DNA from 2 places in the Motilimonas sp. 1_MG-2023 genome. Region 2 is predicted to be linked to the other one. Evidence: predicted binding sites of a transcription regulator. Region 2 holds the regulator's gene; the other holds the start of a gene.
The links. The regulator sigma-54, encoded in region 2, starts transcription at its own class of promoters, with help from an activator protein. The targets are predictions, from matches to a motif close to GTTGGCACGNNNNTNGNNT.
Positions count from the first base shown of each region.

Region 1 (7,290 bases), on a different contig from region 2:
CTAATTCTGCAAAGTTGATTACTTCTTGTCCCTGACTTTTTTTATAAGCCATGACAATCTCATTTAATTGCGCCACTGATTGACAACCAAGCACAAATCGTTCCACAAGAGGCTGAGAGTGACAAAAACTGAGCGCTAACTGCAACAGAGTAAGCTGATGTTGCTTGGCGAGTTTTTGGTAGGCTAGACGTTGAGCTTGCCAAGGTGAAAAATAGCTTGGCCATTGTGATTGACAGAGTAAGCCCTGCAGGAGTATCGAACGTGCGTGGATCCTTACCCCCTGCTCATTGAGTTGCTTGAGCATGCCCGACGACGCAAACCGCTGATCAAATACATTCAATGGTAATTGTACTAAATCAATTTTGTATCGTTCGGTAATGGTTTTAGTTTGTATGGGGTCGTAAACTGAAACCCCCCAATGAGATATTTTGCCTTCGGCTTTTAATGCTGCAAGCGTACTGGCAATAACAGAGCCTTCTTTACTCAATAATACTTCAGGGCGATGAAGCATTAAGCCGCTAACTTGGCTTTGGTTTAGAAGGGATAAACTGTTGTTGAAGCTTTTAACTAGTTCTGTCTTTGTTGTGACATGGCCTAGTTTAGTGACAATATTGAACTCACTATTAAACGGCTTTAAAAGTGAGCCTAATACCTGTTCACTATTTCCATACATGGCCGCTGTATCTAAAGTATCGATGCCTACTTGTGTAGCATAACAAAGTATTCGCCTCGCTTCTTCTAGAGGGACTTGTCCCGATGAATTTGTGACACCATAATCTAAGCCAAATTGAACACAGCCAAGTGCTAGCTTCATAAACAGGCCAGAAGTTGCTCGATAACAAAATCCTGTTCCACCTTTGTCAGGCTCGGATGCAATGGAAGTGAAATGGCTTCTTTATAGTATTGCTCAGATACTGGGTAATCTCCTTCATTAAAGCCAAGGTGCTGATAATAAGGCTGCAAATGTACAGGAATATAATGTAGATTCACGCCGATGTTATTTTTACGTAACGCGTTAAAGACGCGGCGTTTAGCATTTAAGTCTAACCCCCTTAATCGCACCACATATAAATGATATGCACTGTATCCATCTAGGTTTTGTTTTAATGGTGTAATTTGAGTGTTTGCGAATGCTTTATTATATCTTTTTGCTAATTGATGCCGTTGTTCAACCCACGAGTCTATGTCAGCAAGTTGGCGTAAACCTAAGGCGGCATGGATATCTGTCATGCGGTAGTTAAAACCAAGCTCGATTTGTTGATAATACCAATCACCGTGACTTTCACTTTGCATCTCATTGGGATCTCGTGTGATACCATGGCTACGTAATAGATGCATTTTTTTGGCTACATTAGCTTGATTGGTCAGTGCCATGCCTCCTTCACCACTAGTGATGATTTTGACCGGATGAAAGCTAAACACACAAATATCACTGTACTCACAGCTGCCTATTTTGTTATCGAGATAATTGCCACCTATGGCATGAGAAGCATCCTCGATAATTTTAAAACCGTATTTTTTTGATAATGCTGAGATAGCCTTCATATCACAGCTTTGCCCTGCGAAATGAACGGGGATAACCACCTTAGGTAATTGGTTGTTAGTGGCTGCAGATTCAAGTTTAGCGGTTAGGGCATCAATGCTTAAATTGCCTGTGGTGAGCTCAATATCGATAAAATCAACTTTGGCACCACAATATAATGCGCTATTACTGGATGCTACGAAGGTATTGACACTAGTCCAAACTATATCACCTGCATTGACATCGAGTGCTAAACAGGCAAGGTGCAAAGCCGAAGTTGCGCTATTACATGCAACCGCGTATTGCGCGTTGCAATATTGCGTAACAGCCCGTTCAAAAGCAGGGACTTGTGGACCTTGCGTTAAATATTCTGATTGCAGTACATCAACAACGGCATTGATGTCAGCTTGTGAAATGGTTTGTTTACCGTAAGGGATATAGTCAGACATTAACGGTTGTATTCCAAAATTTCATCAGCAGTGAGAAAGTGTGGATTATTCCTTGAGTTGTATTCAAATCCGGCAGCTACCTCACTCCCTTTGTCTCCCAATGCATTGATAGTGAAATCATTTGTGCGTGAACTAAAATTAATGCTGGGCGCAATGACATAATAATCTTTAAATTCAAAGGTGTGGTACGAATCGTCAGCTGGGCACATAATTTCATGAAGTTTTTCACCAGGACGTATGCCAACAATTTTTTGCGGCAGGTCTGGCGCCATCGCTCGAGCGAGTTCGGTGATTTTAACTGATGGGATCTTAGGCACAAAAATTTCACCGCCAAGCATGCGTTCAAAGCTTTTTAGCACTAAATCGACCCCTTGGGGCAAGGTAATCCAAAAACGGGTCATGTCTTCATGAGTGATGGGAAGCTCTGTGGCTCCATCATCTATTAACTTTTGAAAAAAGGGCACTACCGAACCTCGCGAACAAACCACATTGCCATAGCGCACGACTGAAAAAACGGTTTTATGGCCACCCGCCATATTATTGGCGGCAACAAATAGCTTATCCGAGGCAAGTTTCGTTGCCCCGTAAAGGTTAACTGGGTTTGCCGCTTTATCGGTTGAAAGGGCGATCACTTTACAGACTTCATTATCTAAGGCGGCGTTTATGACATTTTCAGCCCCATTGATATTGGTTTTAATGCACTCCATTGGGTTGTATTCAGCAGCAGGAACTTGCTTTAAAGCCGCTGCGTGAATAACGTAATTAACCCCTTTCATCGCGCGTCTTAGTCGCTCGCCATCTCGTACATCACCGATGAAGTAACGCATACATGGCTGACTGAAGTCTTGCTGCATTTCAAATTGTTTAAGTTCATCTCTTGAATAGACGATGATTTTTTTAGGCTGATACTTGGCTAAAAGTATTTCAATGCATTTTTTACCAAAAGAACCTGTACCACCTGTAATTAAAATGTTTTTGTTATTAAACATACTATTGCATCGCTTATTTTAGAGGGTGCCTATACACACCAGTAGAACAACTCAATTTGTCTTATTTTGCATTATTTATACCAACAGTGTCAGTATAGGTACTCAGTTTATTGATGATAAAGGGTTCGTTCGACCAATTAAGCGTCAATTATCTAATCAACGTCAAATTTGTGACTAATGTTCGGTTCTGAACTTGTAGTCTGATTCAGATCCTCTAGAATGGGTGCGTCAATAAACCGCCTTTAGTCAATTTTCCAGCGGTTTGAGTTTATGAGGATATCCAATGGCCGCACCTTTATCTGTGTTGATTATCGACAGTAACGAAGAGAACCAACGGTTACTGCAAACGATTTTATCCTTTATTGGGGAGGAGTCTGAGCATTTAGCCGATTTGGATCAAGTTGAAATCATTACTCGATATAAAGGCGTCCTTTTGGGTGAGATACCGCCGTCAAAAGCTCTTGAAATTGTCCAGCAGCATCCACAGTTACCCTTTGTTGGGGTGTGCGAAAGCCTTGATTTAGATGCAGCAAATTATTTAGGTCGGTTAAGTCAGCCATTTAGTTACGATCAACTGACGCGCTTGCTGCATCAGTGCCAGTCTTATTTGAGTCAAATCGGTGAGCTTAAAGATCAAAGCCAAAACTCGTATTTATTAAAAATGCTGGTGGGCAAGGGCGATGCCATTCAAGAGGTGCGCCATTTAATTGAGCAGGTAGCGGGCACTGCGGCCAGTGTGTTGATTTTAGGTGAGTCAGGTACCGGTAAAGAGGTGGTTGCTCGCGCGGTCCATGAAATGTCAGATCGTAAAAATGGCCCTTTTGTACCGGTTAACTGTGGCGCTATCCCACCAGACCTGCTGGAAAGTGAGTTGTTTGGCCATGAAAAAGGCGCATTTACTGGCGCTTTTGCGGCGCGCAAGGGGCGCTTTGAATTAGCTGAAGGCGGCACCTTATTTCTGGATGAAATTGGTGACATGCCAATGCCGATGCAAGTGAAGCTGCTGCGAGTATTACAAGAGCGTACCTTTGAACGTGTTGGCGGCGCTAAATCGTTACATGCTAATGTGCGAGTCATCGCGGCGACGCATCAAGGCCTTGAAGACATGATTGCACAAGGGCGATTCCGTGAAGATTTATTCTATCGCCTTAATGTGTTCCCGATTGAAACACCTGCTTTACGTGAGCGTGAAGATGATGTGCCTTTATTGCTACAAGAGTTATTGGCCCGCCATGAAACCATGCACAACGCCACACTGCGTTTTACGCAACGCGCCATTGAATCTTTAATGCTACATTCTTGGCCGGGTAATGTACGTGAGTTATCAAATTTGGTTGAGCGCTTGTTGATACTGCACCCGAACAAGATTGTGGATGTGGCAGAGCTGCCCGCTAAATATCGCCACCTGGAAACCGAAGATGCAACCATGGAGTTGCCCAGTGCATTCGCTGAGCGTGAAGCTTTGCTAAGTATTTTTAACGATGACTACGGTAACGAAAAGCAGGCGAACACGAAAACAGCACAAGAGCCAACCGAAGATGAGTTTGATTTGCTGAGCGAAGGGTTTCAAAGTAGTGCTGCCTCGGCGTTGCCTGAAGAAGGTGTCAATTTGAAAGATATGTTGGCAGAGTTTGAAGTGGATATGATCCGCCAAGCGCTTGACCAGCAAGGAGGCGTGGTTGCTCGCGCCGCTGAGCAATTAGGTATGCGACGTACCACCTTAGTTGAAAAAATGAAGAAATACAGCCTTTCTTCAAAAGAGTAACAGTTGTTTTACGGCTTCATTTATTGTCTATCTGACTAAAATATAACAGTTTAAAATTCTGGCACGAAACTAGCATTATCAAGCTATAAGTTTATAAGCGCCAGGGTTTTGACTGTGATAGAAACGACATTAGCGAAAGAAGAATTTGCCGGTGAGCTTGCCATGTTAAGGGCACAACATTGCTCCTTGGCTAACGTATTCGATTTACTGCCCTCTGGCGTGATCTTGCTCGACAATAATGGTCTGGTGACTCAAGCTAATCCAGTTGCCATTGACTTGTTAGGTGACCCTCTGGTTGGTGAGTTTTGGTTTAATATCATTCGCCGTGCTTTTGCGCCTCAAGCTGATGATGGCCATGAAGTATCTTTGGTCAATGGACGTAAAATTCAACTGTCTATTTCTCCTCTCGAAGGTTTTTCTGGGCAGTTGATTTCCTTAACCGACCTTACTCAAACCCGTGAACTGCAAGATAAAATGGCGCAGATGAAGCGCTTATCAGCCCTTGGTAATATGGTGGCCTCGTTAGCGCACCAAATCCGCACCCCGTTATCAGCGGCCATGTTGTATGCCGCTAACTTAGGCAGTACCAGCTTGCCTGAAACGTCTCGTGTCAATTTTCAGAAAAAGCTAATGAGCCGCCTGCAAGACTTAGAAACCCAAGTGACTGATATGTTGTTATTTGCCCGCAGCGGTGAAAAGCAAGTTGTCGCAGACATTTCAATTCAAAGTTTATTACAAGAAGTGAAGCAAGGCTGTGATGCGATGATGGAGCGAGCCAATGCTAGCTTAAGCATTGCGTTACCTGACCCAGATCTTTATCTACTCGCCAATAAAAATGCCTTGGCTAGCGCTATCGGAAACTTGATCCATAATGCGTTGCAAGCCTGTGGCAGCGGCGCAAAAATTCATTTGCGTGCCAGTTGTAATGCTGACTCACAAGTGGAAATCAGCGTGTTAGATAATGGTCCAGGTATCGCGCCAGAGCAACTCCCCGAAATTGTTCAGCCCTTCTATACCACTAAACCGCAGGGCACGGGGTTAGGGCTAGCCGTGGTGCAATCGGTAGCAAAAGCCCATGAAGGTGAAATGAAAGTGACGTCAGTGGTGGGGCAGGGCAGTTGCTTTACTTTATGTTTACCCTTACATGCAATCGCCAGTGTGCCAGCGCAAGTAGTAGGAGGATAACCTTATGTCTACAGCACAAATTTTAGTGGTTGAAGATGATGCAGGCTTACGTGAAGCGTTAGTCGATACCTTATTGTTAGCCAGTTACGAATGTACCGAAGCCGATAGTGGAGAGGCGGCATTAGTGCAGCTAAGCCGTCGTAAATTTGACTTGGTCATTAGTGATATACAAATGGGCGGCATGTCGGGTTTAACCTTGTTACAAAATATTAAAGCCAAGTATGCAGAAGTTCCGGTGTTGCTGATGACGGCCTATGCCACCATTGATGATGCCGTTAAAGCCATGCGCGAAGGCGCGATTGATTATTTGGCTAAGCCTTTTGCTCCTGAAGTACTACTAAATCAAGTTAGCCGTTATGCGCCAGCGCAAAAATGTGAAAAATGCACGCCCGTGTATGGCGATCCGAGTACCGAAGCGCTATTAAACCTTGCCGCTAAGGTTGCCAAAAGCGATGCATCGGTAATGGTGACTGGCCCAAGCGGCGCGGGTAAGGAAATCATGGCTCGCTATATTCATGATATGTCACCACGCGCTGATCAGCCTTTTGTGGCGATAAACTGCGCAGCAATCCCAGAAAATATGCTGGAAGCGACCCTGTTTGGTTACGAAAAAGGGGCATTTACTGGCGCAGTGCAAGCGTGCCCGGGTAAGTTTGAACAAGCGCAAGGTGGCACTATCTTACTCGATGAAATCACCGAGATGGCGCAAAGTCTACAATCTAAGTTGCTGCGCGTGCTGCAAGAAAAAGAGGTCGAGCGTTTAGGTGGTCGTAAAACAGTGAAACTAGACGTTCGGGTTTTAGCCACCAGTAACCGAGATTTAAAACAAGCGGTTAAAGATGGGTTATTCCGTGAAGATCTTTACTATCGATTGAACGTGTTCCCATTGCAATGGTTACCTCTATGTCAACGTCCAGGTGATATTATTCCTTTGACGGAGCATTTGTTACAGCGCCATGCCAACTCAGAGCGAACACCGAAAATTTTAGACGCAGCGGCGCACCGTCTTACCCATTATCCTTGGCCGGGTAATGTTCGCGAATTGGAAAACGTGGTGCAACGCGCCTTGATATTATCTGGTGGTACCGATATAGATATTGACCACTTGATATTAGAAGACGAATTGAGCGCAGCAGGTCAAGCCGGCGAGCAGCAAAGTCCATTTAGCTCAACAGCATTTATCGCACAAAATAATAGTGATACTGGCTCTACGGCCATCGTCGAGGAAAAACTGGGCGATGAACTAAAACAGCAAGAACATCTTATTATTCTTGATGCCTTAAAAGCCTGTGATGGGAAACGGAAAGATGTAGCTGAAAAGCTCGGGATTAGCCCGCGAACACTGCGTTACAAATTGGCTCGAATGAAAGAAATGGGAAT
Region 1 is NZ_JAUOPX010000006.1:54,871-62,160, forward strand. It holds gene Q4519_RS04665 (aldo/keto reductase) at 1-814, opposite strand, end outside; gene pseC (UDP-4-amino-4,6-dideoxy-N-acetyl-beta-L-altrosamine transaminase) at 811-1,971, opposite strand; gene pseB (UDP-N-acetylglucosamine 4,6-dehydratase (inverting)) at 1,971-2,960, opposite strand; gene Q4519_RS04680 (sigma-54 dependent transcriptional regulator) at 3,244-4,725, shown strand; gene Q4519_RS04685 (PAS domain-containing sensor histidine kinase) at 4,888-5,910, shown strand; gene Q4519_RS04690 (sigma-54 dependent transcriptional regulator) at 5,915-7,290, shown strand, end outside.
Region 1: the regulator sigma-54 is predicted to act here: its motif matches at 4,783-4,801, upstream of Q4519_RS04685 (PAS domain-containing sensor histidine kinase).

Region 2 (7,290 bases):
GATTTAATAAAGAATGAAATCCATTCAGATGACTTAGTCACCTTATATGGAGAGCAAATGCAACAAACAGGCACGGGATTATTTGGTCAACTATCAGGTAAAACCATCAGTTTATTAAACCAAGTAACGGCGACTTATTTAAATGAAAAACCTTAAATTATTACTAGCATCACTGGTATTACTAAGTGCTCCTACTTACGCGCTTAAGTCTGACTCAGAGCAAGAAATTGTTATCCGAGCCAATTCCAATACAGCCGACCTAGACAGTAACACCACCACTTTTTTAGGTAACGTCGTGGTGACACAAGGAACAATTAAGCTCACCGCCAATAAATTGGTTGGCATCCGCCATAAGCCCGGCGAAGAAGAAATGATTGCGACTGGCAATCCAGCGACTTTTTATCAAATGATGGATGATGGTAAACCAGTAGAAGCAAAGGCAAAAAAAATTCGTTACCTCAAAAAAAATAACCAGATAATCTTGAGCCAAAATGCCTCTTTAAAGCAGTTAGACAGTAACTACACCGCTGAAACTATCACCTACAACATTGAGACACGCCAGATTGAAGGTAAAAAAGGCGAGACTCAAACCCGAACCGTATTTTTACCCGCTCAAGTCGATAGCAAGAAAAACTCAAAGTCATCAGATAAATCAACAGATAAAGCGGCGCAATAATGGCATTACTCCAAGCAAAAGACTTAGCGAAAAGTTATAAGAATCGTCGTGTAGTAAATGGCGTTAGTTTACAAGTGAACACGGGGCAAATTGTTGGTTTACTCGGCCCCAATGGTGCAGGTAAAACGACAACATTTTACATGGTAGTCGGTTTAGTAAAGCGCGATGAAGGCCAGATATTTATTGATGATGAAGAAATTTCTAGCCAACCAATGCACGTGCGCGCGCAGAAGGGAATTGGCTACTTGCCACAAGAAGCTTCTATTTTTCGTCGCCTTACGGTCGCGCAAAATATCATGGCAATCCTAGAAGTTCGAGATGAGCTATCCACGGAACAAAAACAAGATAGACTGAACGAGTTACTTGAAGAATTTCATATTACCCATATAAAAAATAGTAAAGGGATGTCCCTTTCTGGCGGCGAAAGACGCCGCGTTGAAATCGCCAGAGCACTCGCAGCAGATCCTCAATTCATCTTACTTGATGAGCCATTTGCTGGGGTTGATCCTATCTCTGTAATAGATATAAAAAAAATCATAGAACACTTACGAGACAGAGGCTTAGGCGTATTAATCACTGACCATAATGTGAGGGAAACACTAGATGTATGTGAATATTCCTATATAGTGAGTCATGGAGAAATGATTGCCGCTGGCAAGCCAGAAGACATTTTACAAAACGAACAAGTAAAACGAGTCTACCTAGGCGATCAATTCAAGCTATAGTTTTTATAGGTAACAACCGTTATCTAAAGATTTATATCTAACAGGAATTTAATGAAGCCAACCCTACAGTTGCGTTTAGGTCAGCAGTTAACCATGACCCCTCAGCTACAACAAGCTATTCGCTTGTTGCAGCTTTCTACATTAGATTTACAGCAAGAAATTCAAGAAGCCCTTGAGTCAAATCCGCTGTTAGAAGTAGAAGAAAACGACCACGGTAACGAAGAGCAAAGCTACGATAACGACACATCTAGCCAACTCGAAACGTCGGAGGCCATGGCGCAGAATGACATTCCTGATGATCTTCCCACAGACTCAACATGGGATGACACCTTTACCACGGGCACAGGTTCAAGCACTTCAGGTGTCGGCTCAGGTGGCGATGATGCCGATTTTATTTATCAAGGTGAAACCTCAGCTAACCTACATGACCACCTCATCTGGCAAATGGAGTTAACCCCCTTTAGTGAAACTGATCGCGCTATCGCCTTTGCCATTATCGATGCCATTGACGAATCTGGTTATTTGACTGTCTCTAGCGAAGATATATTAGATAGTGTCTCCTCTGACTTTCTTGATGTTGAGCTCGACGAAGTTGAAGCCGTACTTAAACGATTGCAGCATTTTGATCCTCTCGGCGTTGGTGCTCGTTCCGCGCAAGAATGCATGTTAATCCAGCTGAATCAAATCGAAAAAGGCACTCTCTGGTTAGAAGAAGCCATAATGGTGATCAACGAGCATATGGATTTACTCGCTAATCGTGACTTTCGTACTCTAAGCCGTAAAACTAAGCTAAAAGAAGACGATCTACGCGAAGTCATGCGCCTGATCCATACCTTAGAGCCAAGACCAGGCAATGCGATTGTTGAAATGGACGCTCAATATATAGTTCCAGATGTCTCGGTGCAAAAAAAATCAGGTCGCTGGGTCGTCGAACTAAACCCAGATTGCATGCCCAAAATTCGCGTTAATGATCAATACGCTTCTTTTGCCAAACAAACTAAAAACACCGATGACAGTCAGTTTATTCGTTCACATTTACAAGAAGCCAAATGGTTTATTAAAAGCTTAGAAAGCCGTAATGACACCTTATTAAAAGTGGCCAACTGTATCGTACAGCATCAAGTTGCTTTTTTTGAATACGGCGATGAAGCAATGAAACCCATGGTATTAAACGATGTCGCGGAAGCCGTGGAAATGCACGAGTCCACTATTTCGCGTGTCACCACGCAAAAGTTCATGCACACGCCGCGTGGCATCTTTGAGTTGAAGTATTTCTTCTCTAGCCATGTTGCAACAGAAAGTGGTGGCGAATGTTCATCCACCGCCATTAGGGCCTTAATTAAAAAATTAGTGGCAGCAGAAACCCCTGCTAAGCCCCTAAGTGACAGTAAAATTACTCAACTGCTTGCTGACCAAGGCATAAAGGTTGCGCGAAGAACCATCGCTAAATATCGCGAGTCTTTGAACATCCCGCCTTCCAACCAACGTAAGAGCCTACTTTAGGCTGCAACAGGAGAATGTTTATGCAAATTAATCTATCTGGCCACCATATCGACATCACCGATTCAATGCGCAGTTACGTTGAAACTAAGTTATCTAAATTAGAGCGTCATTTTGATAGCATTAACTCAGCACAAGTGATATTAAACGTCGAAAAGTTGAATCAAATAGCTGAAGCCAAGTTACACCTGTCAGGCGGAGAAGTATTTGCTAACTCCCAAGACACAGATATGTATGCCGCGATTGATTCGTTAGTTGACAAACTTGATCGCCAAGTGATCAAACACAAGGAAAAGCTGAAACAGTCTTAAATTTAAATATGGATATAAAAGAATTATTAGCCCCAGACTGCACCTTGAGTGCAGTCTCTTGTTCAAGCAAGAAAAAAGCACTGGAAATCATCAGTGAGTTAGCAGGACAAAAACTCAATATTGACCCTAAAGTAGTGTTTGAAAACCTACTAACGCGTGAGCGCCTTGGCACCACAGGTGTTGGAGCGGGTATTGCGATCCCCCACGCTCGTATCAGTGATGATTACCCTGTTACCGGCGTTTTCATCCAATGTGAGACCGCGATAGACTTTAGTGCCATCGACAATCAACCCGTTGATTTATTGTTCGCCGTTCTCGTCCCAGAAAGCCAGTGTAGCCAACATTTAAAAACCTTGTCACTTATCGCTGGTAAACTTTCTGATAAACAAATTTGTCGCCAACTTCGCGCGGCTAAAACAGATGCGGAGTTATTCGAACTCATTTGCGTGTCATAACGGGAGCAATATGAAACTCACCATCGTCAGTGGCCGCTCCGGATCAGGCAAAACCGTTGCCTTAAGAGTATTGGAAGACCTAGGCTATTACTGCGTCGATAACCTGCCATTACCCTTACTACCCGATTTAATTACTAGTCTTAAAGATAATTACGATGCCGTGGCGGTTAGCATCGATGTGCGTAACCTGCCCCTTGACCAAAATGAATTACACCACGTCATTAAGGATCTCAAAGCATCGGTTGATCTCACCACCTTATTTCTTGATGCCAGTAGCAGTATTTTGGTACGTCGCTACAGTGAAACCAGGCGTTTACATCCACTAGCAAAAATGCAGCTATCGCTATCTCAAGCGATAGATCAAGAAACCACCTTGCTCGAGCCTATCTCTGAGTCGGCCGATTTACGCATTGATACCAGTGATATGTCAATCCATGAGCTGAGTGAGTTGGTAAAACAACGAGTACTCGGCCAAAAAAGTCATGAATTGGTATTAGTCATTGAATCATTTGGTTTTAAAAATGGCTTACCAAAAGATGCAGACTATGTGTTTGATGCGCGCTTTCTACCTAATCCACATTGGATCCCCGAGCTTAAACCACAAACCGGACTCGATGCTGAAGTTCAACACTACTTAACAGAGCAGCCATTAGTGATGAAGTTTATCTGGCAAATAGAGAATTTGATTGGCACTTGGCTGCCTCATCTTGAACGCAATAACCGCAGCTATGTCACTATCGCTATCGGTTGTACGGGCGGCCAACACAGATCGGTATTTATCGCCGAGAAAATCGCCGAATTCTTTCGCCACGAACAACAAGTGCAAGTTCGTCATCGCACCTTGGAAAAACGTTAAATGTTACAGCTAGAGCAACATATCACCATAAAGAACAAATTGGGCTTACATGCACGAGCGGCTGTAAAACTGGCAGAGTTAGCGCTAAAATTTGACGCGACAGTTACCTTAGTCCACGGCGACAAATCCGCCTCTGCAGCCAGTGTGATGGGCTTACTCATGCTAGAAACCTGTCAAGGCCAACAAATCGTCATTCAAGCCGAAGGGGCCGATGCCAAATGCGCATTAGAAGCAGTAAGACAACTGATAGAAGATAAATTTGAAGAAGAAGAATAATAAATAAAATTAATTAGTTATCGCCTATTGATAACGGCAAACAAGGGGAAAAGCGGATGCTAGATAATCTAGTCAACTTGAGCACACATGAGCGCCTAGTCGAAGTTAACAAAGCGTTAAGCAGTGGTATGTTTGTTCATGTTCGCCGCATGTTACAGCAACTCCCCCCTGAAGATATTGCCTTACTACTTGAATCCTGCCCCCACGCTGAGCGTAAAAATATTTGGCAACTCACCGACTCAGAGCAGCAAGGTGAGATCCTAGAAGAGCTAAATGAAGATGCTCGAGACAGTATCCTCGCCCTAATGGATACGGAAAACCTGGTTGCCGCAACCGAAGGCATGGACACCGACGATCTTGCCTACGTTCTTAGTGGTCTAAACGACTCGGCCTATCAAGACGTACTATCGCAAATGGATGCGCAAGACCGACACCGTCTAGAGCAAGCCTTAGGCTATCCTGAAGATACAGCAGGTAGCGTGATGAACACCGACACCATCACACTCAGACCTGATGTCACTATCGATGTGGTGTTACGCTATTTGCGTTTGAAAGGTGAGCTACCAGAGGCCACCGATGCCCTCTATGTGGTCAATAAACACGATAAGCTCATTGGTGAAGTTGCATTAGCCACCTTGCTCACGGTCGATCCCGCATCCACCGTAATGGACGTGATGGATAACAGCCGTAAAAGCATCCCCGTTGCCATGGCAGAAATCGAAGTGGCCAAAATATTTGAACGCCGAGATTTAATCAGTGCGCCCGTGGTCGATCAAGATGATCGCCTACTTGGACGTATCACTATCGATGACGTGGTCGATATTATCCGTGAAGACGCCGACCACAAAATGATGGGGATGGCGGGGATGGATGATGATGAGGATACCTTTGCGCCTATTTTAAAAAGTACCAAGCGCCGCACCATTTGGTTAACCGTTAATTTAGGCGCGGCATTACTGGCCTCGTCTGTGTCTAATATGTTTGAAGCCACCTTATCTGAAATCGCCACCCTAGCCGTGTTAATGACCATCGTCCCCAGCATGGGCGGTATCGCCGGCAATCAAACCTTGGCACTGGTTATTCGCGGCATGGCGGTTGGCCACATCGGTGACTCGAACGCCCGCACTTTGATTATGAAAGAAGCCGCCATCGGTTTATTAAATGGCTTAATTTGGGCGCTACTTGTGGCTGTGGCGGTAGTTATTTGGAAAGGCGATGTGAATATTGGTTACGTGATCGCAGGAGCCATGTTCATCAACTTATCGGTAGCAGGCTTGGCCGGCGTTTGTATTCCACTGATCATGAACAAACTTAAAATAGACCCTGCCCTTGCGGGCGGTATGGCGCTCACTACGGTAACCGATGTCGTCGGACTGTTTTCATTTTTAGGCATGGCGACGATCTTTTTACGAGCCTAGAATTCAACCTCTCCTGTAAATAAAAAGGCCGTCACGAGTAACGCCACGGCCTTTTAATCTCAACCCAGTATAAATCTGAGGATGTTGTTCAGTTTTATTTACGCTTCATTTAAGGCGAGCGATAACAATTAACTGCCCGCGATCTTCATATTATCAATCAGCACCGAGCCTGTTTGCAGACTGCTGCGCGTATCGATATCACTGCCAACGGCCTGAATCCCCATAAACATGTCTTTCAAGTTACCTGCAATAGTGATTTCATGAACCGGGAAAGCCAGTTCACCGTTTTCAACCCAAAAGCCCGCTGCGCCACGAGAGTAATCACCCGATACAGCGTTAACCCCTTGCCCCATTAGCTCAGTCACATACAAACCCGTGCCTAACTGGCGCAACATGTCTTTAAAGTCACCTTGGTTACTTTGGACAAACCAGTTATGAATACCACCGGCATGGCCAGTCGTCGTCATGCCAAGTTTACGAGCGGAATAACTGGTTAGCAGGTAAGTATTTAAATCGCCACCTGAGATAATCTCACGATCTTGAGTTTTTACCCCTTCAGCATCAAACGGTGAGCTAGCAAGGCCTGATTTAATATGAGGACGCTCGCTGATATTAAACCAACTTGGAAATACCTGCGTGCCTAAGCTATCTAATAAAAACGACGATTGGCGATAAAGGCTACCACCACTAATGGCATTAACTAAATGGCCAAACAAACTTACCGCACTATCGGCAGAAAATAGCACCGGACAGTTACAGGTGTCGATTTTCCGTGCTCCTAAGCGCGCCACTGTACGTTCAACGGCTTCTTGTGCGACCCGCTCTGGACGCCACATATCCGCAATATTACGGGTCATGGTGTAACTATAATCTCGCTGCATTTCATCGCCTTGTTGCGCGATTAACATACAACTTAAACTATGGCGGCTAGACAAATAGCTTTGTACGTAGTCATGACTATTACCATAGACTTTAATGCCTAAATGGCTGCTAAAACTGGCGCCATCAGAATTAACAATGCGGCTATCTGCCGCCAGCGCGAATTCTTCACACTGCTTAGCAAGGGCTAAGCC
Region 2 is NZ_JAUOPX010000001.1:130,558-137,847, reverse strand. It holds gene lptC (LPS export ABC transporter periplasmic protein LptC) at 1-156, shown strand, start outside; gene lptA (lipopolysaccharide transport periplasmic protein LptA) at 143-676, shown strand; gene lptB (LPS export ABC transporter ATP-binding protein) at 676-1,401, shown strand; gene Q4519_RS00595 (RNA polymerase factor sigma-54) at 1,453-2,904, shown strand; gene hpf (ribosome hibernation promoting factor) at 2,925-3,212, shown strand; gene ptsN (PTS IIA-like nitrogen regulatory protein PtsN) at 3,221-3,667, shown strand; gene rapZ (RNase adapter RapZ) at 3,678-4,523, shown strand; gene Q4519_RS00575 (HPr family phosphocarrier protein) at 4,524-4,799, shown strand; gene mgtE (magnesium transporter) at 4,856-6,217, shown strand; gene pmbA (metalloprotease PmbA) at 6,346-7,290, opposite strand, start outside.